One region of the Streptomyces sp. NPDC031418 genome, then DNA from elsewhere that is predicted to be linked to it. Evidence: riboswitches for the same ligand, from Rfam matches in the RefSeq annotation. Region 1 holds a riboswitch; the other holds the start of a gene.
The links. A riboswitch is a leader RNA that binds a small molecule or an ion and turns the genes downstream of it on or off. The one in region 1 is predicted to bind cobalamin.
Positions count from the first base shown of each region.

Region 2: linked by a shared signal. The riboswitch ahead of ACZ5CZ_RS34110 (cobalamin biosynthesis protein) and the one ahead of nicT (Nickel transporter NicT) in region 1 are both predicted to bind cobalamin.

Region 1 covers NZ_JBVIJC010000009.1:327,592-336,409, forward strand. The annotation lists partial or broken gene thrS (threonine--tRNA ligase) at 1-20, shown strand, start outside; gene ACZ5CZ_RS15885 (nucleoside hydrolase) at 59-1,024, shown strand; gene nicT (Nickel transporter NicT) at 1,045-2,157, opposite strand; cobalamin riboswitch at 2,183-2,366, opposite strand; gene ACZ5CZ_RS15895 (ArsR/SmtB family transcription factor) at 2,445-2,795, shown strand; gene ACZ5CZ_RS15900 (glycoside hydrolase family 13 protein) at 2,891-4,555, shown strand; gene ACZ5CZ_RS15905 (hypothetical protein) at 4,620-5,636, opposite strand; gene ACZ5CZ_RS15910 (Tat pathway signal protein) at 5,862-6,473, shown strand; gene ACZ5CZ_RS15915 (hypothetical protein) at 6,565-7,200, shown strand; gene ACZ5CZ_RS15920 (ATP-binding protein) at 7,181-7,666, opposite strand; gene ACZ5CZ_RS15925 (hypothetical protein) at 7,897-8,818, shown strand, end outside.
Region 2 covers NZ_JBVIJC010000030.1:49,822-58,639, reverse strand. The annotation lists gene ACZ5CZ_RS34125 (lysozyme) at 1-341, shown strand, start outside; gene ACZ5CZ_RS34120 (inorganic phosphate transporter) at 495-1,748, shown strand; gene ACZ5CZ_RS34115 (hypothetical protein) at 1,790-2,017, shown strand; cobalamin riboswitch at 2,164-2,306, shown strand; gene ACZ5CZ_RS34110 (cobalamin biosynthesis protein) at 2,423-3,367, shown strand; gene ACZ5CZ_RS34105 (cobyric acid synthase) at 3,364-4,872, shown strand; gene cobN (cobaltochelatase subunit CobN) at 4,869-8,522, shown strand; gene ACZ5CZ_RS34095 (putative cobaltochelatase) at 8,519-8,818, shown strand, end outside.

The sequences.
Region 1 (8,818 bases):
GCGCGGAGCTGTGGACCTGATCTAGGGTTTGAACGTCGGTACGACGAAGGAGTCAGCTGTGACCGGTCAGCCCATCCCCGTGATCATCGACTGCGACACCGGCGTGGACGACGCCCTGGCCCTGCTGTTCGCCGTCCGCCACCCGGGACTGGACCTGCGGGCGGTGACCTGTGTCGCCGGGAACACCGACGTCGACGGCGTGGTCCGCAACACCCTCACCGTGCTGGAGCAGGCGGGCGCCCCGGACATCCCGGTGGGCCGGGGTGCCGAGCGCCCGCTGCTGGAGCCCGCCCGGCCGGCGCAGCATGTGCACGGCGCCGACGGCATGGGCGACCTCGGCCTGCCCGCGCCGTCCCGCACCGCCGCCGACGTGGACGCGATCACGCTGCTGCGCCGGGAGATCCTGGCCTCCCCGCGCCCGGTCACCCTGATCCCCACCGCGCCGCTCACCAACATCGCCCTGCTGCTGCGCACCCACCCCGAGGTGACCCGCAACATCGAGCGGATCGTGTTCATGGGCGGGGCGGTCGCCACCGGGAACGCCACACCGGTCGCCGAGTTCAACGTCTGGCACGACCCGGAGGCGGCGGCGATCCTGCTCACCGCCGGGGTACCGATCACCATGTACGGCCTGGACGTCTTCATGCGGGTGGTGGTGGACACCCCGGACGTGCACCGGCTGCGCGCCAGCAGCGAGCCCGGCACCCGGCTGGCCGGCGAGCTGCTCGCGCACCGGCCGACCACGCAGGGCGAGGAGCCGGAGGCGGAGGAGGCGGGCGGCCTCGGCGACGCGGGCGCGGTGTGCGCGGTCGCCGACCCGCAGGGCATCGTCACCCGCCGCCTCCCGGTGGAGGTCTCCCTGGCCCCCGGCCCGGGCCGCGGCCAGACCATCGTGGACCGCCGGCCCCGGCCGGGCGAGTCCGAGATCCACGGTGAGGCCCGCGAACAGGCCCTGGTGGACGTGGCGTTGGACGTCGACGTGGACCGGTTCGTGAAGCTGTACCTGGAGACGGTCGAACGCTAGGGCCTCCTTTTAAGAGGGCCCTAGTCGGACAGGGTGGAGGCGCGCGCCGTCCAGCGTTCCTCCACCCGCGCGAACCTCCAGTACGCCAGCGCCGCCGCCCACACCACCACGAACAGGCCGACGATGACGTAACCGGCGCTGTCCAGGTTCACCCCGGCGATCCAGCCGGTGACGGAGTCGCGCAGGTCCAGCTTGTCGTGGACCACGCCCACCAGCTCGATCGTGCCGATGAAGAAGGCGACGGCGATGGACAGCCCGGTGATGGTGAGGTTGTAGAACACCTTGCGGACCGGGTGCGAGAACGCCCACTGGTAGGCGAAGTTCATGAACGTGCCGTCGAGCGTGTCGAACAGGCACATCCCGGCGGTGAAGAGCAGCGGCAGGCACAGGATCGCGTACCAGGGCAGGCCCGCGGCCGCGCCCGAGCCCGCCATCACCATCAGCGTGACCTCGGTGGCCGTCTCGAAGCCGAGGCCGAACAGGAAGCCCACCGGGTACATCTGGCCGGGGCGGGAGACGGACCTGGTCAGCCGGCCGAGGAAGCGGTTCATGAACCCGCGCGAGTCCAGCTGCCGTTCCAGCTCCCGCTCGTCGAAGGTGCCCGCGCGCATCGACCGGAAGACCCGCAGGATGCCCAGCAGGGCGACCAGGTTGAGGGCCGCGATCAGGTAGAGGAAGGCGCCGGCGACCGTCGTACCCATGAAGCCGAGCACCTGGTGGGTGGTGGACTTCTCGCTGGTCACCGTGCCCGCCAACCGGGTGCCGCCGGCGATGAGCAGCGCCAGCAGCACCACCACGCTGGAGTGGCCGAGGGCGAACCAGAAGCCCACCGACACCGGCCGCTTGCCGTCGGCCATCAGCTTGCGGGTGGTGTTGTCGATCGCGGCGATGTGGTCGGCGTCGAAGGCGTGCCGCATGCCGAGGGTGTAGGCGGTGATGCCGAGACCGACGCCGAAGACGTCCCGGCCCACCTTGTAGTGCCCGGGGGCGACGAGCAGGAAGAGGATGCCGAAGGCGACGACGTGCAGGGCGACGATCACCGCGAGCAGTCCGGCCGTCCTGACCGTGTCCTCGCGCTGCCAGCGGAAGGCCGCCTTGTCGGACGCGGGCAGGGTGGTTCCGGGCAGGTTCATACGGTCAGCTCCAGCACCTCGTGGATCCTTCATCAGTGCCGTGGCCGGTCTCCTGGCTTACGGGTCGTGCGTTCGTCGCCCCTGCCTTCCCGGTCGTACGACCAGTGGCCCGGCGGATGCCGGACGGGACGGGAACTCCCCGATCACAGTGGCGAGGGCCGCGTCGATCTCTCATCGACTTCCCGAGCACCACGGCCCGCCCACCGTAGGGGGCCCGACCATCTCCTGCATAGCTGCACAACCGGGCAGGTATTCAAGATCACATACCGGCCTGCGAGGATGTGGGCATGCATCTCGTGCCTGCCGACCGCGCCGACCGTCGCACCATCGACGGCCACCGGGTGTGCGACGCGATCGCCGCCATCGGCGACGCGGGCCGTCTGCGCGCCTGGGCCGACCGCTTCTCGCTGCTCGCCGATCCCAACCGGCTCGCCCTGCTGCTGGCCCTGCACCACACCGGGCCGCTCGCCGTCTCGGACCTGGCCGTCGCCACGGGCATGAACGACCCGGCGGTCTCCCAGGCGCTGCGGCTGCTGCGTGCGGCGGGCGTGGTGGCGGGGGAGAAGGAGGGGCGGGTGGTCCGCTACCGGGTGGTGGACCAGCGGGTGCGGGGCTTGTTGGAGCACTGCGGGGAGTGAAACGCGGCGCACCTCGCCGCTGAAGGTTGCTTTTCCGGGCAATGTGGACAGGCTCTCTCCTGTCGTCCTTCCGAAAGGGAGCCCGTATGGCCCGTATGGCAGAGTCCTCGCCGGACCTCTCCTCCCGGAACCCCGACTGGTGGCGGCAGGCCGTCATCTACCAGGTCTATCCGCGCAGCTTCGCCGACGCCGACGGTGACGGCCTCGGTGATCTGCGCGGCATCACCGAGCGCCTGGAGCATCTCGCCGAGCTGGGCGCGGACGCCCTGTGGCTCAGCCCCTTCTACCCCTCCGAACTCGCCGACGGCGGCTACGACGTCGCCGACCACCGGGACGTCGACCCCCGGCTCGGCACCCTGGACGACTTCGACGCCCTGGTCGCGAAGGCGCACCGGCTCGGGCTGAAGGTCGTCGTGGACATCGTGCCGAACCACACCTCGCATCTGCATCCCTGGTTCCAGGAGGCGCTGCGGGCCGGGCCCGGCTCACCGGCCCGCGACCGGTACGTCTTCCGGCCCGGCCGGGGCGAGCGCGGCGAACTGCCGCCCTCCGACTGGCAGTCCGTGTTCGGCGGCAGCGCCTGGCGGCGGGTGCCCGACGGCGCCTGGTACCTGCACCTCTTCGCCGCAGAGCAGCCCGATCTGAACTGGGAGCACGAGGACGTACGCGCCGACTTCCGGGCCACCCTGCGGTTCTGGGCCGACCGGGGCGTCGACGGCTTCCGCATCGACGTCGCCCACGGCCTCGCCAAGGACCTCTCCGAACCGCTGCGGGACATCGGCGGTATCGGCGCGACCGGCGAGGAGGCCCTGCTGCGGGTGGAGCCGGGCAGCCACCCCTACTGGGACCGGGACGAGGTGCACGAGACCTACCGCGACTGGCGCAAGGTCTTCGACGCCTACCACCCGCCGCGCTGCGCCGTCGCCGAGGCCTGGGTGCCGGGCGCCCGCCGGGCCCGGTACGCACGCCCGGACGAGCTGGGCCAGGCCTTCAACTTCGAGTACCTGGAGGCCCGGTGGGACGCCGGGGAGCTGCGCCGGGTGATCACCGAGGAGCTGGCCACCGCCCGCGCGGCCGGGGCCGCCGCCACCTGGGTGCTCTCCAACCACGACGTGGTCCGGCACGCCTCCCGGCTCATGCTGCCGCCCGGCACCGACCCCGGCGCCTGGCTGCTGTCCGGCGGCACCGCGCCCGCGATCGACCCGGCGGCCGGACTGCGCCGGGCCCGCGCCGCGACCCTGCTGATGCTGGCGCTGCCCGGTGCGGCCTACCTCTACCAGGGCGAGGAACTGGGCCTGCCGGAGGCCGCCGAGCTGCCCGCCGAGGTGCTCCAGGACCCGATCTGGGAGCAGACCGGCCATGTCCGCAAGGGCCGCGACGGCTGCCGGGTGCCGCTGCCGTGGACGACGACCGGACCCTCGTACGGCTTCGGGCCGGGCGCCGGCTGGCTGCCGCAGCCGCCGTCCTTCGCGTCGTACGCCGTCGAGGCACAGGCCGGTACGGAGGGCAGCACCCTGGAGCTGTACCGCACCGCCCTCCGGCTGCGCCGCAAACTGCTGGAGGGCGAGGAACTGACCTGGACGCCGGGCACCCCGGCCGGGGTCCTGGACTTCACCCGCACCGCCACCTGGCGCTGCGTCACCAACCTCACGGACCACCCGGTACCGCTCCCCCCGGGCGAAATCCTCCTGACCAGCACCCCCACCCCCGGACCCGGCCCCCGGGACCTACCCCCGGACACCACGGTCTGGCTCGGCTAGGGGGCCTTTCCGAGCATCCGATCGTCAGGCTGGTTGTGAGAGATGGGGAGGTAACTGAGGCTTCCTAGCACGGCACATCGCCACCGCACCGCCACAAGGTTCCCCGGTCCGCGTAGACGTTGGCGCGGGGAGACCACGCGTGGCCCGTCCACTCCTGCCCGTCACCTGCGGCAATGTATGCCTCCCCCTGATAGGCCAGCGGGGCGTCCTGGCGTGCGGTCCCGCAGAGGGCCGGATCGGTGGTGAACGTGGTGCCCGGTTCAACGGTGATGTGGCTGGTGGAGGGCCCGGGCATACAGTCGTGACCCGCTCCTGCCCAGAAACCAGCCACCTTGACCGTGACGTGCGCGGCGGAGGCCGTGGGATTGTCGACCTTGAGGGCGAAAGCCACCTTGTCGTGCTGGACCTTCGCGCAGGCACGCAGATGAACACCGGACGGACCGGCTTTGGGCGGAGAACAGCGGCTGTCTCCCCCCAGCGCGTCACTGGGCTGGGCAGTCGTTCCCGCGGCGGATGTCGCTGGGCTGGAGGAAGGCTCGGCCTGACCGCCCTGCTCGGTCGACCCCGACCATCCCCTCGCAGCGACTCCCAGAACGATCAGCAGGCCGACGCCCGCAGCGACGCCGGCCGGCCGCTTCCATGAGCGGGAGGCGGCAAGGGCAGGAGGATCCGCGATCGTCCGCGGCGGAGCCGATTCGTCGGCGGGCGGCTCGGGAGCCTTGAGCGCGTTGACTACCGCACTGCGCCATTGGTGGCCTTTGATCTTCTGTAGCTCGGTCTTGTGGAATTCGATCCGCCGGGCGATCCCCATCAGCCGCTCGCGTTGGGGCGCTGCATCGTCCCGGAAGGCCGCCACAATCCGGGCGGTGTCCTGGACGGTCGGCAGACGGCTGGATCTCTTGTTCTCGCCGAGCAGCTGATCGCGGCCGAGCAGCCAATGCCCCAGGAGAGGGTTGTCGATCTTCGGGTCCGCGTCCCTCAGCCGGGCGAGCAGCCCCGAACGGGAGGGCCCAGCCCCCTCCATCACCTGCTGAAGGCAGTCGCGCCACTCATCCAGGGCCTGGACGAGGGCGTGCGCCAACCCTTCGAAGGACTCCCCTGGTTCCCTCACCGCTACTTCTCCTCCCACCCAGAGCTTGCACTGCGCTAGTGAAACAGCAGGTCAGAGCGTGTGCACCGTGCACTGCAAGCACCTGCCGGGCGAAGGGTCTGGAGCAGGCTTCCGGCACTCCCGAAAGTGGAATGCGGCGGACGCCGACAGTGCTGATCCGCCCTCAACCCACCTACGCAGGAGCGGAGTTCTGCCATGACCCGATCGACGACCCGAAAGCATCGCACAGTCCTCACCCTCCTCGCGGCCGTGCTCACGGCGACCGCCGCACCGCTCGTCACCCCTGCCACGGCCGAAGCCGCCACGGGCGGCCGGGTGTGCCTCTTCCTGGACAAGGAGGGCGCCCGAATCGCCGGCCGGACGTACGGTCACGTCGCCTGGTCGATCCGCGACCCGCGGAACACCAACCACTGGATCTGGGGCGCCACCGAGGGCTACAAGGGCAAGCTGCACATTGCGGCCGGCGACTACAACGGCAGCTGGATCAAGGGCGGCACCTGGGACGGGCTCCGCAGGAGCATCAAGCGGGACGGCCACCACCGGGCGGGCTACTACGACGCCTACCGGTGCATCAACACGGCCAGTGGTGACCTCAAGGCCGCGCAGCGCACCTTCGACAACATGAAGAACAACGGCTACGACATCGGCTTCAACAACTGCCTCACGAAGTCGATCGCGATCTTCCGCAAGTACAGCCCCGCCCTCAGCAGCAAGAACCTGCCCGACGGTCAGACCGTCCCGCCCAGGAACTACTTCGCGACCACGCTGGACAACGCGCGCGGCTGGGAGAAGGCCCGCACGTACTGAGGGCCGATCAGCACGTGCCGCTCTTCGGTGAGGGCTTCTGTCCCGCGGCACGAGCCCTCACCACCTCAGACATCGAAGGAGAACGAATTTCATGAACGAGGTACCGCGCCCGGAGCCCGAGCGGAGCAACCTTTCGGGCCGGCAGCCGGGGTTCGGCTTCTCGTACATGCCGCCTCCGCCGAGTTACCCTCCGCGGCCGCAGATGCCGCGGGGCTTCGGGTACGCGCAGCAGTCGGCGTATGCCGGCGGCTCCGTGGAGATGCCGCAGCGGGTCAGGGCGGCTCGCATCGTCCTGTTCCTGCTGGCGGGCTTCCTGATCGTTCTGGGCCTGACTGCGCTCGCTCAGGCCGAGGCGGCGCAGAGCGCTCTCGATCCTTACAGCGGGTCCTGGTGGTCCCATGCCCCCGCTGTCGAGGAGGCGGAGCGGGACGCGGCAGTGCAGATGGCGGTTGCGCAGTCCGGGATGCTCCAGGGTGTCGTCTACGCGGCCCTCGCGCTCGTGCTCGCCACACGATTCGGCAAGGGCGGCACCGCCCTCCGGATCGGCACGATCGTCTACGGCGCCTGGCACTGCGTCGTCGGCACCTACACGCTCGGCCTCACTGCCGGCATCGCCCCCACCGCCGTCGTCATGGCAGCCCTCGTAGAGCTGGCCGCTGGTGTTCTGCTGATCGTCTTCATGGTTCAGAAGGACGGCGTGGCCTGGTTCAGCCGCCCACGCCACTGAGCACAGCCGAGCCGGTCGCCTTCAGCTCGGCCCACACCGTCTTGCCCTTCCGGGACGGCTGGACCAGCCAGCGGGACGCCAGGGCGTCCACCACCGCCAGCCCCCGGCCGGACTCGGCGTAGTCGTCAGCCGGACGCCGTACAGCCCGGCGGCCGGACGCGTCCGCGACCGACACCCACACGGTTCCTGCGTCCGGGTGTTCCAGCGTCAGACGGCAGGTGCCCGGATCATCCGGCAGCGGGGACGCCGGGCGCGCATGCTGAACAACGTTCGTCACCAGCTCGGAGACGACGAGTACGACGTCATCCGTCATGTGCTCCAGGCCCCAGCACGCCAGCGCCGTGCGGACGCTCAGCCGCGCCACCGCTGCCGCCGTCGGGTCCAGCGGCAGGGTCTGCACGTACCCGGGCACAGGGCCGGTCAGGGGCCGCAGCGCGGGCAGTCCGGGGGAAGCAGTCGTGGTCATTACCGCCTCTTCATCGTCTCGGTGTCCGTCGGCGCCCTCCGGGGCGGGAGGGACCGGTGAGCCGTCAACCGGCCGTCCGGACGTTCTCCGGACGGCCGGTAATCACTCAACTCCGCTGTGCTTCCCTGGGTAAGGGAGCAGAGTGGAGGGTGAGTTGCACCGGTTGCACACGCTCGGGGGTCTCGATGGGACGTCGACCACTCACACCGAACGACCGCCTTGCGGCGTTGATGCGAGAGGGGAACATTCAGAACGACCAGCTGGCCCGCCGGGTCAACACCGTCGGCGCGGAACTCGGCCTCCGCCTGTCCTACGGCAAAGCGGCCGTCTCGCAATGGCTGAAAGGGCATCTGCCGAAGAAGGAGGCCCGACCGCCCGTCGCCGAAGCGCTCTCGCGCCTCCTTGCGCGCCCCGTAACCTCGGCGGAACTCGGCTGGGAGGACCATCCGGTCGATTCCCCGGACGCGGTGTCGGGGATGGTCGATCTCGGAAGGGCGGACATGGACCCGTCCAGGCGTGCTCTGCTCGGCGCGGGCCTGTACTCGGCAGCACTGGTCGTCCCCGGGTACCGGGACGTCGCAGGCCGGATCGAGCGTGTCTCCGCCGGTCGGACCGTCCGTATCGGCATGTCCGACGTGGCGACCGTGGAGCGGATGACGGAGCGGATCGCGGACATCCTGGACGACCTCGGCGGCGGCCACGCCCGGCCCATGGCGGCGGCGTTCCTGGTCAACACCGTGGGGCCCTATCTGCGCGCTGACGGCACGGACGAGGTGAAGCGGGCGATGCGGGCGGCGGCGTCGGACCTGACGTACCTCACGGGCTGGATGGCCATGTACGAGCGGGAACACGGCCTGGGGCAGCGCTACTACGTCAAGGCCCTCGAACTGGCCGGCGAAGCCGAAGACCACGTGACGTACTGCCGGACTCTGCGCGGGATGGCGTTGCAGGCGTCGAACCTGGGCTACGGCCCGAAGGCCCTCGAACTCGCCGACTCGGCCGCCGAAGTCGCACCGGCGTCCGGGCCGCGCCTGGTGGCGTTCCTACGCGGCCAGCAGGCCCACGGAGCGGCCATGGTCGGCGACCGCCGTCAAGCGCTGACCCGGCTCCGGGAAACCGAAGAAGCGCTCTCGCAGGCCGACGGCCGCAACG
Region 2 (8,818 bases), on a different contig from region 1:
ACCCGTACGACCACAGGCATCCGTGCTACGGGCTGAGCAACCGGAGGATGGTGCACTGGATCCGGTCGTTCAGCGACGAGGTCGAGCAGGAGACCGGCCGCCCCCCGGTGATCTACACGACCGCCGAGTGGTGGCGGATGTGCACCGGCGACAGCGACGCCTTCGCCGCGCGGCACCCGCTGTGGATCGCCCGGCACGGCAGCTCGGGGCCGGGGGAACTGCCCGGCGGCTGGCAGGACTGGACGTTCTGGCAGTACGGCACCCGGGGCGGGCTGCCGGGTGACCAGAATCTCTTTCACGGCTCGGCGGCCCGGCTGCGTTCCTTCGCCCGAGGCTGGTAGCCAAGGGGCGACTGGGGTGAGCGGGGTCGAAGGCGGCAAACGGGACCCCACTCCCTCGATCAGGACACCGTCAAGCCCGTCTCAGTTCATCTTCCGTTCACCCAGGTTGCCTACGTTCATCCAGCCAACGACCTCGAACGATTGCCTGGGTAAATGGAAAGCTTCTCGCTGATCCTCGCGATTGTGGTGGTAACCGCTCTCGCGTTCGATTTCACGAACGGTTTCCACGACACCGCGAACGCGATGGCCACGACCATCTCGACAGGCGCACTCAAGCCCAAGCTCGCGGTGACCATGTCCGCCGTCCTCAACCTGGCCGGCGCCTTTCTCTCGGTGGAGGTCGCCAACACGATCTCCAAGGGTCTCGTCGACGAGACCGGCATCCGTCCCGAGGTCATCTTCGCCGCCCTGGTCGGCGCGATCCTCTGGAACCTGCTGACCTGGCTGGTGGGCCTCCCCTCCAGCTCCTCGCACGCCCTGATGGGCGGCCTGATCGGTGCCGCCGTGGCCTCCGCGGGCTTCGGCGCCGTGCACGGTGACGTCCTGGTCACCAAGGTGATCCTCCCGGCGGTCGCCGCCCCGGTCGTGGCGGGCCTCGCCTCGATGCTGGCGACCCGCTTCTCCTACGGCGTCGGCGGCGGCGACGACAGCCAGGCCACCCGCAAGGGCTACCGCGCCGGCCAGATCGCCTCCGCCGGCCTGGTCTCCCTCGCCCACGGCACCAACGACGCGCAGAAGACCATGGGCGTCATCACCCTCGCGCTGGTCGCGGGCGGCTCCCTCGCCCCCGGCTCCAACCCGCCGGTCTGGGTGATCCTCTCCGCGGGCCTGGCCATCGCGCTCGGCACCTACATCGGCGGCTGGCGCATCATCCGCACCATGGGCACGGGCCTGACCGAGCTGGAGCCGCGCCAGGGCTTCGCCGCGCAGACCAGCGCCGCCACCGCCATCCTGACCTCCTCGCACCTCGGCTTCTCCCTCTCCACCACGCATGTCGTCTCCGGCTCGGTGATGGGCGCGGGCCTCGGCCGCAAGGGCGGAGTGGTCCGCTGGTCCACCGCGACCCGGATGGCCGTGGCCTGGGTGCTGACCCTGCCGGCCGCCGCGCTGGTCGGCGCGGGTGCCGAGGCCGTCACGGAGCTGGGCGACTGGGGCACCGCCGCCGTCGCCGTCTTCCTGGTCGCCTCGAGCGCCGCCATCTGGAAGATCTCCCGCCGCGAGGTCGTCGACCACACCAACGTGGTCGAGGAGACCGGTGAGCCGGCCGGCGTGGTGACCACCGCCATCGCCGCCGTGACCCCGCCCCCGGCGGGCCAGATCACCGAGGACCTGACGGCCACCATCGCGTCCCCCGCCGCCGAGCCCACCCCGGTCGCCCCGGCGGTTCCGCCGGCCGCCACCGTCTGACCCGGTCACCCCGGTTACCGGTTACCGAAGGAAGCAACCCCATGAAGATCGACTGGGCGGCCATCGGCTCCGTCTTCGGCGTCAGCCTCGTGGTCACCGTGGGCCTGGTGGCCCTGTTCAGCCTCGGCATCAAGGGCCTGGCCCACCGCGAGCGGGCCACCGCGCAGGGCGACTCCGCCGCCCTCGCCGTCACCGGCGCCTACCTGAGCTTCGCGGCCTGCGCGGCGGCGGTGGCGTACGGGATCTACCTGATCGTCGCCAAGGCCTGACCGCGGACCTTCCGAAGGCTCCCCTCCCCGCACCGCGGAGGGGAGCCTTTTTCATGCCCTCTCCCGCCGTGTCTCCCGCTCCCCTCCCACCCCCCAATGTGGGGATCGGCACACTCTCCCCATGCAGGTCAACAGCGAGTTGACGGCCGTTCCGGGCGCGTGGTGGACTGCCCGGGCCAAGTACGGCGGCAGAAGAGGAAGCCGGTGCGAATCCGGCGCGGTCCCGCCACTGTCACCGGGGAAGAACACCCCGGGAGCCAGGAACTCTCACCGCCGAATCTCGTCGAACCAGGGCGCGGACACCCTGAGTGAGGACATAGATCGCCATGCCGGGCTGCCGATGGACAAGGCCGAGCACCAGGACCCGTACCGGGGCCGCTGCCGATCCGACGGCCGGCTGAGCCGATGGGTGCCGATCGCAGCTACGCGTACGGCGCCGCCGCCGGCCTTCTCGGGGACCTGCTCCTCGGCGATCCGCGCCGCGGCCATCCGGTCGCCGCGTTCGGACGGGCCGCCGCGGCCGTGGAAGGCGCGTTGTGGCACGACCACCGCGGCTGGGGCGCCCTGCACACCGTCGTGTGCGCCGGTGGCGCCGTCGCCCTCGGCACGGCGGCCGCACGCGCCGTACGCCCCTCCCGCGCCCTCTCCGTCGCACTGACCGCCGCCGCCACCTGGTCGGTCGTCGGCGGCACCTCGCTCGCCCGGGAGGCCCGCACCATCGGGCGCGCCCTGGAGCGCGGCGACGTCGAGGCGGCCCGCGCGCGGCTGCCGCACCTGTGCGGCCGGGACCCGCAGGCGCTGGACGCCGACGGGATAGCCCGGGCCGTGGTCGAGTCGGTCGCCGAGAACACCTCCGACGCCGTCGTGGGCGCCCTGGTCTGGGGCGCCGTGGCCGGCGTGCCCGGGCTGCTCGGGTTCCGGGCGGTCAACACCCTCGACGCGATGGTCGGTCACACGTCGCCCCGGTACCGGCGCTTCGGCTGGGCCTCCGCCCGCCTCGACGACGTGGCCGGCTGGCCCGGCGCCCGGCTGACCGCCGTACTCGCCGCCGCGGCCGGACCCGATCCGCGCGGTGCCCTGCGCGCCTGGCGGGCCGACGCCCACCGCCACCCGAGCCCCAACGCGGGCCCGGTGGAGGCGTCCTTCGCGGGCGCCCTCGGGGTCCGGCTGGGCGGCACCCTCTCCTACGGCGGCCGGGTCGAGCACCGGCCCGTGCTCAACGGCGGCGCGGGACGGGCGGTCCGGGTCACCGACATCGACCGGGCCGTACGGCTCTCCCGCCGGGTCGGCCTCCTCGCGCTCGGCGTCACGGCCGCCGCGCGCCTCATCGTGAAGGGACGCGGGAAGTGAACGGTGGTCTCCTCGTCGCCGGCACCACCTCCGACGCGGGCAAGAGCGTCGTGACGGCCGGAATCTGCCGGTGGCTGGTGCGCCAGGGCGTGAAGGTCGCGCCGTTCAAGGCGCAGAACATGTCCCTCAACTCCTTCGTCACCCGGGAGGGCGCGGAGATCGGACGGGCCCAGGCCATGCAGGCCCAGGCCTGCCGGACCGAACCGACCGCGCTGATGAACCCGGTGCTGCTGAAGCCGGGCGGCGAACAGAGCAGCCAGGTGGTGCTGATGGGCAAGCCCGTCGGCGAACTGAGCGCCCGCGGCTACCACGGCGGCCGGCAGCAGAAGCTGCTCGGCACGGTGCTGGACTGCCTGGCCGAGTTGCGGGGCACGTATGACGCGGTGATCTGTGAGGGGGCGGGCAGCCCGGCGGAGATCAACCTGCGCCGGACCGACATCGTGAACATGGGCATCGCCCGCAACGCGCGGCTGCCCGTGCTGGTGGTCGGGGACATCGACCGCGGGGGCGTCTTCGCCTCCTTCTTCGGCACGGTCGCCCTGCTGTCCCCCGAGGACCAGGAACTGGTCGCCGGGTTCCTGGTCAACAAGTTCCGCGGGGACGTCTCCCTGCTGGAGCCCGGCCTGGACATGCTGCACGGCCTCACCGGGCGGCGCACGTACGGCGTGCTGCCCTTCCGGCACGGGCTCGGCATCGACGAGGAGGACGGGCTGCGGGTGTCCCTGCGGGGCACGGTCCGCGAGTCCACCGTCACTCCCCCGCTCGGCGCGGACGTGCTGCGGGTCGCCGTGTGCGCGATCCCGCTGATGTCCAACTTCACCGACGTGGACGCGCTGGCCGCCGAACCGGGCGTGGTGGTGCGGTTCGTGGACCGCCCCGAGGAGCTGGCCGACGCCGACCTCGTGGTGATCCCGGGCACCCGCGGCACCGTGCGCGCGCTGGAGTGGCTGCGCGAGCGCGGGCTCGCCGACGCCCTCGTGCGCAGGGCCGCCGAGGAACGCCCGATCCTCGGCATCTGCGGCGGCTTCCAGATCCTCGGCGCGCACATCGAGGACGAGGTCGAGAGCCGCACGGGACAGGTGGACGGCCTCGGACTCCTGCCCGTACGGGTGCGGTTCGCCCGCGAGAAGACCCTCACCCGGCCCAGCGGGCACGCCCTGGGCGAGCCGGTCGAGGGGTACGAGATCCACCACGGGGTGGCCACCGTCGAGGGCGGCGAGCCCTTCCTGGACGGCTGCCGGGTCGGCCACACCTGGGGCACCCACTGGCACGGCTCGCTGGAGTCGGACGGCTTCCGGCGGGCCTTCCTGCGCGAGGTGGCCGGCGCCGCGGGCCGCCGCTTCGTGCCGGCCCCCGACACCTCCTTCGCCGCGCTGCGCGAGGAGCAGCTCGACCGGCTCGGCGACCTGATCGAACAGCACGCGGACACGGACGCGCTCTGGCGGCTCATCGAGTCGGGCGCGCCGCAAGGACTGCCTTTCATTCCACCGGGAGCGCCCGCATGAGCACAGTGTTGTTGTTGTCGACCGCCGACACGGATCTGCTGGCGGCCCGGGCCTCCGGCGCCGGCTACCGCATCGGCAACCCGACCCGGGTCGACGTCACCGAGGAGCTGCCCGGCCTGATCCGGGGCGCCGACCTCGCGGTCGTACGGCTGCTCGGCGGCAAGCGCGCCTGGGAGGACGGGCTCGCCGTGCTGAAGGCGTCCGGGATCCCGACCGTGCTGCTGGGCGGCGAGAGCGTGCCGGACGCCGAGCTGATGGCCGAGTCCTCGGTGCCCGCCGGTGTCGTCGCGGAGGCCCTGAAGTACCTGGTCGAGGGCGGCCCCGCCAACCTCCTGGAGCTGTCCCGGTTCCTGTCGGACACCGTGCTGCTGACCGGCGAGGGCTTCGAGGAGCCGCGGAAGATGCCGGAGTACGGCGTCCACGGCTCGTACGAGCGTGCGGACGGCCGTCCGACCGTGGGCGTGCTCTTCTACCGGGCGCACGAGCTGAGCGGCAACACCGGCTTCGTGGACACCCTGTGCGAGGCGATCGAGGCGCAGGGAGCCAACGCCCTGCCCGTCTACTGCGGTTCGCTGCGCGGTGCCGACGCCGGGCTGTACGAGCTGCTGGGCCGGGCCGACGCGCTGGTGGCCACCGTGCTCGCGGCCGGCGGCACCCACGCCTCGCAGGCGTCCGCGGGCGGCGACGAGGAGGCCTGGGACATCGGCGCGCTCGCCGAGCTGAACATCCCGGTGCTGCAAGGCCTCTGCCTCACCTCCTCGCGGGCCGCCTGGGACGAGTCCGACGCGGCCCTGTCCCCCATGGACGCGGCGATGCAGGTCGCCATCCCGGAGTTCGACGGCCGGCTGATCACCGTGCCGTTCTCCTTCAAGGAGCAGGGCCCGGACGAGGTCCCGGTGTACGTCGCCGACCCCGAGCGTGCCGCCCGGGTGGCCGGGATCGCCGTACGCCACGCCCGGCTGAAGCACAAGCCGAACCCGGACAAGAAGATCGCGCTGGTCTTCACGGCCTACCCGACCAAGCACTCCCGCGTCGGCAACGCGGTCGGTCTGGACACCCCCGCCTCGGCGGTCCGGGTGCTGGACGCGCTCCGGGACGCCGGGTACGGGGTCGACGGCTACCCCGACAACGGCGACGAGCTGATCCACCGGCTGATCGAGGCCGGCGGCCACGACGTGGAGTGGCTGACCGAGGACCAGCTGCGCGCCGCGCCCGCGCGGGTGCCGCTGGCCGACTACCGGGCCTGGTTCGAGAAGCTGGACCCGGAGCTGCGGGAGGCGATGCGCGAGGCGTGGGGCGAGCCGCCGGGCAGCCTGTACGTCGACGGCGACGACATCGTCCTGGCCTCCTTGCAGTTCGGGAACGTCGTGGTCATGATCCAGCCGCCGCGCGGCTTCGGGGAGAACCCGATCGCGATCTACCACGACCCCGACATGCCGCCCTCGCACCACTACATGGCCGCCTACCGCTGGCTGGACCACAGCTTCGGCGCGGACGCGATCGTGCACATGGGCAAGCACGGCACGATGGAGTGGCTGCCGGGCAAGGGGCTCGGGCTGGGCGCCGGGTGCGCCCCGGACGCGGTCCTCGGCGACCTGCCGCTGATCTACCCGTTCATCGTCAACGACCCCGGCGAGGGCACCCAGGCCAAGCGGCGCGGCCACGCCACGGTGGTCGACCACCTGGTGCCGCCGATGGCCCGCGCGGACACCTACGGCGACCTGGCCAAGCTGGAACAGCTGCTGGACGAGTACGCGCTCGTCTCCGACCTGGACCCGACGAAGGCACCGGCGGTCCGCGCGCAGATCTGGACGCTGGTCAAGGCGGCCGAGCTGCACCACGACCTGCATGTGGACGAGCAGCCGGACGAGGACGAGTTCGACGAGTTCGTCATGCACATCGACGGCTATCTGTGCGAGATCAAGGACGTGCAGATCCGTGACGGCCTGCACGTCCTCGGCGGCGGCCCGGTGGGCGAACCGCGGGTCAACCTGGTCCTCGCCGTGCTGCGGGCGTCCCAGGTGTGGGGCGGGCAGGCGAACGCGCTGCCCGGTCTGCGGGCCTGTCTGGCGGCCCACTTCGGACTGGCCGAGAAGGAGCTGCTGGCCGAGCCGGGCGCGCCGGTGAAGGTGCCGGTGGAGCTGACCGACCTGGTGGACGGTCCGGCGCGGACCGCGTCCGACGCGATCGACCTGCTGGAGCAGCTGTGCCGGCGGATCGCGGAGGAGCTGGAGGCCCGGGCGTGGGACCGCACGGTCGCCGCCGCCGTGCTGCGGGGCGTCCTCGGCACCGAACTCCCCGACGCCGTCGCGGTGCTGGAGTTCGCCTGCGAGGAGGTCGTACCCCGGCTGGCGCGCACCACCGACGAGATCGGGCACATCCTGCGGGCCCTGGACGGCGGCTACGTCCCGGCCGGCCCCTCCGGCTCCCCGACCCGCGGCCTGGTCAACGTCCTTCCGACCGGCCGGAACTTCTACTCCGTCGACCCCAAGGCGATCCCGTCCCGGCTGAGCTGGGAGGTCGGACAGGCGCTGGCCGACTCCCTGGTCGCCCGCTATCTCCAGGACACCGGCGCGTACCCGAGGTCCGTGGGCCTGACCGTGTGGGGCACGTCCGCGATGCGCACCCAGGGTGACGACATCGCCGAGATCCTCGCGCTGCTGGGCTGCCGCCCGGTCTGGGACGACGCCTCGCGCCGGGTGACCGGCTTCGAGGTGATCCCGCTCGCGGAGCTGGGGCGGCCGCGCATCGATGTCACGGTCCGCATCTCCGGCTTCTTCCGGGACGCGTTCCCGCACGTGGTGGGGCTGATCGACGACGCGGTACGGGCGGTGGCCGAGCTGGACGAGCCGGCCGAGTCCAACTTCGTCCGGGCGCACGTGGAGGAGGACGCGGCCCAGCACGGCGACCGGCGGCGCGCCACGGCCCGTGTCTTCGGCTCGAAGCCGGGCGCGTACGGCGCGGGCCTGCTGCCGCTGATCGACGCGCGGAACTGGCGCAGCGACGCGGACCTCGCCGAGGTCTACGCGGTCTGGGGCGGCTACGCCTACGGCCGCGGGCTCGACGGGCGGGCGGCGCGCGGGGACATGGAGACGGCGTTCCGGCGGATCGCGGTGGCGGCGAAGAACGTCGACACGCGCGAGCACGACCTGGTCGACGCGGACGACTACTTCCAGTACCACGGCGGCATGGTCGCCATGGTCCGGCACCTGACCGGCGAGAACCCCGAGGCGTACGTCGGCGACTCCGCCACCCCGGACCAGGTGAAGACCCGGACGCTGGGTGAGGAGACGCACCGGGTGTTCCGTGCGCGAGTGGTCAACCCGCGCTGGATGGCGGCCATGCGCCGGCACGGCTACAAGGGCGCCTTCGAGATGGCGGCGACCGTGGACTACCTGTTCGGCTACGACGCCACGGCCGGCGTGGTGGACGACTGGATGTACGAGAAGCTCAGCGCCGAGTACGTCTTCGACCCGGAGAACCGGGACTTCATGAAGAAGTCCAACCCGTGGGCGCTGCGCGGCATCACCGAGCGCCTGCTGGAGGCGGCGGACCGCGGGCTGTGGGCGGAGCCGGACGCGGACACCCTGGAGCGGCTGCGCGCCACCTACCTCGAGCTGGAGGGCGACTTGGAGGGCGACGACCAGTGACCACCCCCTTTCCTTTCACGGCCGTCGTCGGCCAGGACGATCTGCGGCTCGCGCTGCTGCTGAACGCGGTCAGCCCCGCCGTCGGCGGTGTGCTGGTGCGCGGCGAGAAGGGCACCGCCAAGTCGACGGCCGTGCGTGCCCTTTCGGCGCTGCTGCCCGAGGTGGCCGTGGTGCCCGGGTGCCGGTTCTCCTGTGACCCCGGCTCGCCCGACCCGGCGTGCCCGGACGGGCCGCACGAGCCGGGGGCCGGTGCGGCGCGGCCCGCGCGGATGGTCGAGCTGCCGGTCGGCGCCTCC